3 regions of the Rhizobium sp. SYY.PMSO genome follow, and region 1 is predicted to be linked to each of the others. Evidence: predicted binding sites of a transcription regulator. Region 1 holds the regulator's gene; each other region holds the start of a gene.
What was found. Region 1 encodes PhoB, which activates phosphate uptake and scavenging genes when phosphate is short. Its sites were predicted from a motif close to TGTCATNNANCTGTCAT; they were not measured.
Positions count from the first base shown of each region.

Region 1 (3,276 bases):
ACCTGATCGAAGCCCGGCGCCTTCGGACCGAAGCCCTCGATGTATTTTTCCTGACCGCCGGCGGCGATGGTCGCGATAGTGCGGCCGTGGAAGGCGCCTTCGAAGGTGATGATGTGGAACTTTTCCGGATGCCCCTTGGCGAAATGATAGCGCCGCGCCGTCTTGATGGCGCATTCCAGCGCCTCGGCGCCGGAGTTGGTGAAGAACACCTTGTCGGCGAAGGTCGCTTCCGTCAGCCGCTTCGACAGCTTCTCCTGGCCGGGCACTTCGTAGAGGTTGGAGAGATGCCAGACCTTGTCGGCCTGCGCCTTCAGTTCCGAGACGAGGTGAGGATGCGCATGACCGAGCGAATTGACCGCCACGCCGGCTGCGAAATCGAGATAGCGCTCGCCGTTTTCGGTAATCAGCCAGACGCCCTCGCCTCGCTCGAACCGCAGCGGAGCACGCATATAGGTGTCATAAAGCGGCGTGGTCTCGGCCATGGCCATGTCTCCTCGATCACAACTTTAAGGACCAATCGCTTCCGTTTGATGAAACGGGTCCGAAAAAATCAAAAATGCCGCCTTGCGGCGGCTCGGGCACTATTGATGTTTTGCACCGCGATGTCAACAAAACTGGCGCTTTAGCAGGTGCGAGAAAGCGCTTGCGGGCAAAAGAGATGGGTTCGACGGCGCCTATTGCAGAAATGCCACGCCCGGACAGCAAGTTGGGGAAAACCTAGAAATCGATTCCTCAAGATTCCCGCGACTCTTGTCACGGAGTCAGCCTCACACTAGGTTAAAAACCAATTGCTAGACTGCATGCGGCGGAACTAGTCACCACAATTTTAGAGCGTTTCGCGCCTTGTTACCATGCGAGGCAATGGTGAGGGATTCTGCCATCGGAAACGCGACAGCGGAGACAGGGCATGAATTGGACAGACGAACGCGTCGAGAAGCTGAAAAAGCTATGGTCCGAAGGGTTGAGCGCCAGCCAGATCGCGGCGCAGCTTGGTGGCGTGAGCCGTAATGCCGTCATCGGCAAGGTACATCGCCTGAACCTCCCGGGCCGGGCAAAGGCCGGTGGCACGGCAACTGCAGCGCGCACCCCGAAGCGCAGCGCCACGGCACCGCGCCCTGCCAGCTTCGGCTCGCGCGTGGCAACCCGCACCGTGGTTACCCGCCAGCAGGGCGCAACCATGCTGAAGGAAGAGGTCGAGGTCGATTCAGTCAACGAAATCCAATATCGTCCGGCATCGAACGTCGTCGTTCCGATCTCCCGCCGCCTCGGCCTGACGGAGCTGACGGAGCGCACCTGCAAGTGGCCGGTCGGCGATCCGCTGAAGGACGATTTCCACTTCTGCGGCAACGACAGCCCGGATTCCTCGCCTTACTGCACCTATCACCAGCGCATGGCCTACCAGCCAGTGCATGATCGCCGGCGCAACAACGGCTGAAAGCTATAAGCAAATTCAAAGAGAAACGGGCCCCTCGGGGCCCGTTTTCTATTTCCGCCGCATGTCGATGTCGATGCCCGAGCAGCCTTGCCGCTCAGGCTTCCATGGAATAGCCCGCGCCGCGAACGGTGCGGATGACATCCTGCATGTTGGAAAAATTGAGCGCCTTGCGCAGGCGGCCGACATGGACGTCGACCGTGCGTTCGTCGACATAGATATCGTGCCCCCACACGCCGTCCAGCAGCTGCGAGCGCGAGAAGACGCGGCCCGGCGAGGACATCAGGAATTCCAGCAGGCGGAACTCCGTCGGCCCCAGCCGCACTTCGCGGCTCTTGCGGTGGACGCGATGGGTTTCGCGGTCCAGCTCGATATCGCCGCAACGCAGCACCGTGGAGAGGACCTCCGGGCGGGCGCGCCGCAGCATCGCCTTGACGCGGGCCATCAGCTCCGGCGTCGAGAACGGCTTGACGACGTAATCGTCCGCGCCGGTGGAAAGGCCGCGCACGCGCTCGCTCTCCTCGCCGCGGGCCGTGAGCATGATGATCGGCAGCCGCTCCGTCTCCGGCCGCATGCGCAGCCGGCGGCAGAGCTCGATGCCGGACACGCCGGGGAGCATCCAGTCGAGGATCAGAAGATCGGGGATGCGCTCCTGGAGACGCAGCTCTGCCTCATCGCCTCTGAGGATCGTATCGACCTCGAAGCCTTCGGCTTCGAGATTGTAGCGCAGCAGAACGCTGAGCGCTTCCTCGTCTTCTACAACAGCAACTCTCGGAACCATGCGCCTGTGGTCTCCTTTCTTCGCTTCCAGATTATTCCGTCACCGCGCCGACGGTGTTGGCCGTGTCGTCCTTCGGCCGCTCGCCTTCGGGCTGGGCGCCGGTCGCCATATAATAGATCGTCTCGGCAATGTTGGTGGCATGGTCGCCGATGCGCTCGATGTTCTTCGCGCAGAAGAGAAGATGCGTGCAGGTGGTGATGTTGCGCGGATCTTCCATCATGTAGGTCAGCATCTCGCGGAAGAGCGAGGTATACATGGCGTCGATTTCCTCGTCGCGTTCGCGGATCGACACGGCCTTGTCCGGCGAACGGGTCGCATAGACGTCCAGAACTTCCTTCAGCTGGCTCAGTGCCAGTTCGGAGAGATGCTCGATACCGCGGGCGAGACGGCGCGGAACGCCGGTGCCCTGCACGGCGATGACGCGCTTGGCCGTGTTCTTGCCAAGGTCGCCGACGCGCTCCAGATCGGAGGCGATGCGGATCGAGCCCATGATTTCGCGCAGGTCGGCCGCCATCGGCTGACGGCGCGCGATGGTGACGATCGCCTTATCGCCGATTTCGCGTTCGGCATGGTCGAGAATGACATCGTCGGAGATGACCTTCTGGGCAAGGGCCGCGTCGCTGTTGACCAAAGCGCGTACGCTGTCGCTGACCATCTGCTCGGCAAGGCCGCCCATTTCCGCAATGCGGCGCGTCAGGAACTTCAGGTCTTCGTCATAGGCAGAGAGAATGTGGGTGGAGACCATTTTTCTATCCTCAAGGTGAACTGTGTGAAAGGAGCCGCGCGCGCAGCATCATCAACCAAAACGGCCCATGATGTAATCCTGCGTGCGGTAATCGTCGGGATTGGTGAACATTTTATCGGTGTCGTTCTCCTCAACCAGATGGCCGAGATGGAACATTGCGGTGCGTTGCGAAACGCGGGCTGCCTGCTGCATGGAATGCGTCACGATGACGATCGTGAAGTTTTCCCGCAGCTCGTGGATGAGATCTTCGACCTTTGCGGTTGCGATCGGATCGAGGGCCGAGCATGGCTCGTCCATCAGGATGACCTCCGGGCTGAC
Region 1 covers NZ_CP177349.1:120,015-123,290, reverse strand. The annotation lists gene ACJJVH_RS00620 (aspartate aminotransferase family protein) at 1-482, opposite strand, end outside; gene ACJJVH_RS00615 (GcrA family cell cycle regulator) at 908-1,435, shown strand; gene phoB (phosphate regulon transcriptional regulator PhoB) at 1,530-2,213, opposite strand; gene phoU (phosphate signaling complex protein PhoU) at 2,245-2,958, opposite strand; gene pstB (phosphate ABC transporter ATP-binding protein PstB) at 3,010-3,276, opposite strand, start outside.

Region 2 (3,276 bases), 1.4 Mb from region 1:
CAGCGCATAGACCTGCATCTTGTAGAGATCCTTGATCGGGTTGAAGCCGCCGTTCATGTCGCCGTAGAGCGTGGCATAACCAACCGACATTTCCGACTTGTTGCCGGTCGTTACCACCATCGAGCCGAACTTGTTGGAGATCGCCATCAGGATGGTGCCGCGGGCACGGCTCTGCAGGTTTTCCTCGGTGATGCCGCTTTCCGTTCCCTCGAACAGATCGGACAATGCCGAGGTGAAGCCCGTGACGGGATCCTCGATCGGCACGATATCGTAGCGGCAGCCGAGCGCCTTGGCGCAATCGGCCGCATCTTTCAGCGAATCCTGCGACGTATAGCGATAGGGCAGCATGACGGTACGCACGCGCTCCTCGCCGAGCGCGTCGACGGCGATCGCAGCGCAGATCGCGGAATCGATGCCGCCCGAAAGGCCAAGCACGACCGACTTGAAGCCGTTCTTGTTGACATAGTCGCGGAAGCCCAGCAGGCAGGCGCGGTAATCCGCCTCCTCGCCGTCCGGAATATGCGCCATCGGCCCTTCGGCGCAGTGCCAGCCATCGCCGTTCTTCTTCCAGGTGGTAACTGCCAGCACGGTTTCGAACTGGCTCATCTGGAAGGCCAGCGTCTTGTCGGCATTGAAGCCGAAGCTTGCGCCGTCGAAAACCAGCTCGTCCTGGCCGCCGACCTGCGCGGCGAAGATGAGCGGCAGGCCCGACTCGATCACCTGCCGCAGTGCGACCTGATGACGGACATCGACCTTGCCGCGATAGTAAGGAGAGCCATTCGGAACCAGAAGGATTTCCGCGCCGCTTTCGGCCAGCGTCTCGCAGATCCCGAGATCGTTCCAGATTTCCTCGCAAATCGGAATGCCGATACGAACGCCCCGGAAATTGACGGGGCCGGCGATCGTCCCCTCATCGAAAACCCGCTTCTCGTCGAACTCGCCGTAATTCGGCAGGTCGACCTTGTCCCTGATGAAGATGACCTTGCCGCCGTCCAGCACGGCTACGGAATTGTAGCGGCCCGTGTCGTCCTGCCGTGGAAAGCCGATGACAACGCCGGGGCCGCCATCGGCGGTATCCGCAGCCAGGCTCTCCACCGCCTTCCAGCAAGCACGGATGAAGGCGGGCTTCAGCACCAGATCCTCCGGCGGATAGCCGGAAATGAACAGCTCCGTCAGCAATACGAGCTGAGCGCCCTCGCGCGCGGCCTCGGCGCGTGCTTCGCGCGCCTTGGCGAGATTGCCTGAGACGTCGCCGACCGTCGGGTTAAGCTGCGCGACGGCGATGCGGATGGTGTGGGTAATCTGGCTTTGCTCTGTCATGCCATACATTTAGCGAGGGCATCTTTCTTCCGCAACCGCCTTCCTTCTGCGGCAGGCGATCAAAGAGCGCGCTACCCGCATAGGCGGTATTTTTACCCGGAAAATTACTAAGCCTGCCTTGCGGTTCATCCGCCGTTCATGACAGAAACGTGACAATTATATGAATATTTTGCAGCATTGTGGAGAAATCCTTGGTCGCATTGGTCATCGAGTCCGCCCTGGCGGGCAGGCTTGCATTTTTCCGGAAGCTCGGCGCGGCGAGAGAGAAGTCCGCCATCCTCCGCCTGCTTCTGAGCCTTGCGCTGACCCTGCTTTTCTCCCTGTCGATCGTCATCGCCGTCGAATGGATTGCACGCGGAGAGTTCACGCCGATCGTACCCTATCTGCTTTCGCCATCCCGCCCCGGCCTTGCAACGATCGGTATCGTCATGCTGGCGATGCTGATACTGGATGCATTGATCGGTCGCGCGCATTTGTCAGCTATGATCGTTGCGCCGCTGCTCGTCGTCCCGGCCTTCATTTCCAGCCAGAAGCAGCACTTCCTTTCCGATCCGCTCTATCCTTCCGACCTGCTGTTCGCGCGGCAGATCGTGGAACTGATGCCGGTCATGGTCAGGGATCGCCCGTGGACGGCGGTCGCACTCGTCGCGGGCATCGCCGTGTGCCTGGCCGCCCTGACACTGCTCTGGCGCTATATCCGGCGTCATGCCGCGGCGCTCTCGCGCAAGGAGCGCGTCGGCCGGCTTTCGGTGTGCCTGCCGCTGGCGGCACTTTTCGTCTCGCAGATGGACCCGACGCAATATTCCTTCATCCGCGAAAAGCTGGGCATCATTCCGATCGTCTGGGATCAAAAGGAAAACTATAGCCACAACGGTTTCATCATCGCCTTTTCGCTCAACCTGCCCATGGCCGACGTCAAGTCGCCGGCCGGCTACGGATCGAACGCGATCGACGCCATACCGGCGCGGAACTACGGCTATCTCTCCGGTCCGCGCCAAAAGCCCGACGTCATCATGCTGATGAGCGAATCCCTGTGGGATCCGACACGGCTTTCCAACGTCGCCTTCACGCCCGATCCGATGCCGACGATCCGCGCCAGGCAATCGGGGTATGTCTTCTCGCCGGAATTCGGCGGCATGACCGCCAATGTCGAATTCGAGGCGCTGACAGGTTTCTCCAATGCCTTCCTGCCCTATGGCAGCATTCCCTATCAGCAATATGTGCGCCGGCCGATCCCGTCGCTTGCCACCTTCTTTCGCGGCGAAGGCTATCTGGCGCGCGCCCTCCATCCCTTCAGCGGCTGGTTCTGGAACCGCAATGAAGTCTACAAGGCATTCGGTTTCGAAGAATTCCATACCCAGGAAACCCTGCCGGCCATGGACAAGCGCGGCATGTTCGCGGCCGACGACTCCCTCATGAAGGAAATCATGCGCGAAGGCGACGCGGCCGAGCGCCCGTTTTTCTTCTTCGCCGTCACCCTTCAGGGACATGGCCCCTACGAAGCCAACCGCTATGCCGAGAATACCGTCGATATCGGCGGCAATCTGAACGGCGACGACCGCGCAACGCTCGCGACCTATGCGCAGGGCGTGCGCGAAGCCGATGCCAGCCTGAAAATGCTGATGGACTGGGCCGAGAAGCGCGACCGCGAAACCATCATCGTCCTCTGGGGCGATCACCTGCCGCCCCTCGGCAACGTCTATCCGGACACCGGCTATATGCCGCAGCAGGTCGCGACCCGCAAAGCCCCGCTCGACGTCATGAAGAAGGAGCACGAGACACCGCTCGTCATCTGGTCGAGCAGGAAGGGCGTTCGCAAGGACATCGGCACCATCAGCCCGTCTCAACTGCCCTATCATCTATTGAAAACCGCCGGCTACGAGCATCCCTTCTACACGGGCTTCCTGGGCCGCGTGCAGAAGAAATACAGCATCGTCGATCGCTATCAGCTTGCGA
Region 2 covers NZ_CP177349.1:1,538,154-1,541,429, forward strand. The annotation lists gene ACJJVH_RS07455 (NAD+ synthase) at 1-1,320, opposite strand, end outside; gene ACJJVH_RS07460 (LTA synthase family protein) at 1,512-3,276, shown strand, end outside.
Region 2: ACJJVH_RS07460 (LTA synthase family protein) is a predicted target of PhoB. The motif match lies at 1,459-1,475, and genes of this name have one in related genera.

Region 3 (3,276 bases), 710 kb from region 1:
TTTCATTCGAACAGCGATATCTTCCGCATGGATGCGAGCGAACTGACCGGACGCGCCATGAAGGATCTCGACGTCCGCATGATCGACCAGTCGCAGATCGGCCGCGCCTTGACCGGCGATGCCGTGGCGCTACGCCATCGCGGTCCCGTCACGGCGATGCTGATCCAGAACACCAATCCGATGAACATCGCGCCCGAGCAGCGGCTGGTGAAGCGCGGCTTTGCCCGTTCCGATCTCTTCGTCGCCGTGCACGAGCAGTTCATGACCGATACGGCCGAGATGGCGGATATCGTCATTCCCGCCACCATGTTCGTCGAGCATGACGACATCTACCGGGCGGGGGGCCAGAACCACATTCTTCTCGGCCCGAAGCTGGTGGAGCCGCCGCCGACCGTGCGCAGCAATCTCTTCGTGATCGAGGAACTGGCCGAGCGCCTCGGCGTTGCGGATCGGCCCGGTTTCGGCTTTTCGGCCCGCGAGATGATCGACAGGGTTCTGTCGAGAAGCGGCCTGCCGGATTACGATCATTTCCTCGAGCACAAATGGTTCGACCGCCAGCCGGACTTCGAGGATGCTCATTTTCTCAACGGTTTCGGCCATCCCGACGGCAAGTTCCGTTTTCGCCCGGATTGGGCCAACCAGCCGGCGCCGAACCGCCCGCCCGCATCGGTCGGGTTGCTCGGGCCGCATGTCGAGCTGCCGGAATTTCCGGATCAGGTCGATGTCATCGAAGTGGCCGATCCCGAGCATCCGTTCCGGCTGGCGACGTCGCCGTCGCGCAATTTCCTGAATTCGAGCTTTTCGGAGACGAAGACCTCGCGTCAGAAAGAGGGGCGTCCCGAGGTGATGATCAATCCGGCCGATGCGGAGGCGTTTGATATTGCCCATGGCGAACTGGTTCGCATCGGCAATGGGCGCGGCGATATCCGCATCCATGCGCGCGTGACGACGGAAGTAAAGCCCGGCGTGCTGATTGCCGAAGGTCTCTGGCCGAACAAGGCCCATGTTGACGGCGAGGGCATCAACGTTCTCACCGGCGCCGATCCGGTCGCGCCCTATGGCGGCGCGGCTGTTCACGATAACAAGGTATGGCTTTGCAAGGATATGGCATGACAGGATTCGGAAAGGCGAAAGCCGAAATCGTCGGTGAAAAGACGCTGGCGGATCAATGGACGCGGCTGAGCAGCTTCGAGGTCGACTACACGGACTCGCGCGGCGAAACGCATCGCCTGAAGCGCGAGATATACCATCGCACGCCGGCCGCATGCATTCTGCTCTATGATCCCAAGCGCGAAACGGTGGTGCTCGTTCGCCAGTTTCGCCTGCCGGCGCAGCTTGCCGGCGAGCCGGCCTGGATGATCGAAGTGCCCGCCGGTCTCCTCGATGACGATGAGCCGGAAGCGGCGATCCGCCGCGAAGCCATGGAAGAGACGGGCTTTCGCGTGCGTGACGTGCGCTTCCTGTTCAAGGCGCTGACCTCGCCGGGCTCCGTCACCGAGGTCATTCATTTCTTCGCCGCCGTGATAGACACGACCGATCGCGTCGCTGACGGCGGCGGGCTTGCGGAAGAGCATGAGGATATCGAAGTGCTGGAGATTCGGCTGTCCGATGCGCTGGCAATGATCGAAAGGGGCGATATCTACGACGCCAAGACGATCATGCTGCTGCAATGGGCGGTGTTGAATGTTGCCGGCCTGAAATAGGCTGTCGGACGATCCGGCGCTTTGTTGAAATTCCGATCCCGCCATTCATCACAGTGTCACGAATTAAGCTTACCGGGGCGTGCTGGCCGGAAACATTCGAATGTTTCCGAGCCTCCTTCATCATAGACCCTGTTTCAGGAGAAAGCCGATGTGGCTCAGCAATTTCACGCTCGTTCTTCCCAATGAAGTCGTCGAAAGAGGTGCGGTGCGCATCGAGGACGGCGTGATTGCCGAAATCCGTTCCGAGCCGGTGGAACGGCCGACTTTCGATGGCGGCGGACGCTTGCTGATGCCGGGTTTCGTCGACCTGCATTGCGACATGGTGGAGCGCGAGATCGCACCGCGGCCGAATGCGATGATGCCGATCGATTTCGGCATTCACGAGCTGGACAAGAAGCTGGCGGCCGCCGGCGTCACCACGGCCTTTGCCGCCCTCTCGTTTGCGACCGAAAGCGTCTACGGTCATGTCCGCTCGCTCGAAACCACCTCGGCAGTGATCCGCGGCATCGGCAATCTGCGCGACGAGCTTCTGATCGATCATCGCGTCCATGCCCGCTATGAAATCACCAATCTCGGCGCGGCGCCGACCCTGGAACGGCTGCTGGACGAGGGCGCCGTCGACATGGTCTCGCTGACCGACCATACGCCGGGGCAGGGGCAGTACAACGATATCGAGAGCTATATCCGCAGCATGTCCGAGCGCCGCTCCATGTCGCGCGAGGCGGCCGAGGAAGTCGTCGCGAAGCGTATTGCACAGCGCCAGGATCCGGAAATCGAGCGCAAGCTGCATGACGTGGTCGGGCTTTCGCTCAAGCATAATCTATCGCTGGCATCGCATGATGACGACAGCGCCGAGAAGGTGGCGGCGATGCATGACCTCGGCGTGACGATCAGCGAGTTTCCCGTGACCGGCCCGGCAGCCGAAGAAGCCTGCCGCCGTGGCCTTTGGACGCTGATGGGGGCGCCGAATGCGCTGCGCGGCCAATCGATGTCCGGCAATCTCAGCGCTCTCGATGCGGCTCGCGCCGGCCTGCTCGGCATCATCGCGGCCGATTATCATCCGGCCGCCTTCGTGCCGGCGATCTTCAAGATTGCCGAAGCGGCGACAGGCGGCCTGCCGGCGGCCGTTGCCACGGCAACCTCTAATGCCGCCCGTTCGGCGGGCCTGACGGATCGCGGCGAGATCGCTGTCGGCCAGCTCGCCGATCTGGTGGCTGTCGAACCGGGCTCGGTTCACCGCATCCGCGCGACCTTCCGCGGCGGCCGCATCGTTTATAGCGATGGCACCCTGCATCCGCTGATGGCGATGGCAGCCTGAGTAAAAATTGAAAGGCGGATGGAGGTGCCTCTGGCCCCCTCATCCGCCCTTCGGGCACCTTCTCCCCGAGGGGAGAAGGGGTTTTCAGTCGTGCCTATCCCTACAAAACGCCTCACAAGAAAAGTTCAGGCGCTTAAAATGCAGCCGCCGAGGCAGGATCTATTGCGTCGTTACCAAAATGAAAGGCACCTGAGCACTCCCTCCTTCTCCCCTCGGGGAGAAGGTGCCCGAAGGGCGGATGAGGGGGCTGTTTAA
Region 3 covers NZ_CP177349.1:834,662-837,937, forward strand. The annotation lists gene ACJJVH_RS04060 (molybdopterin-dependent oxidoreductase) at 1-1,113, shown strand, start outside; gene ACJJVH_RS04065 (NUDIX domain-containing protein) at 1,110-1,703, shown strand; gene ACJJVH_RS04070 (alpha-D-ribose 1-methylphosphonate 5-triphosphate diphosphatase) at 1,852-3,021, shown strand.
Region 3: ACJJVH_RS04070 (alpha-D-ribose 1-methylphosphonate 5-triphosphate diphosphatase) is a predicted target of PhoB. The motif match lies at 1,747-1,763, and genes of this name have one in related genera.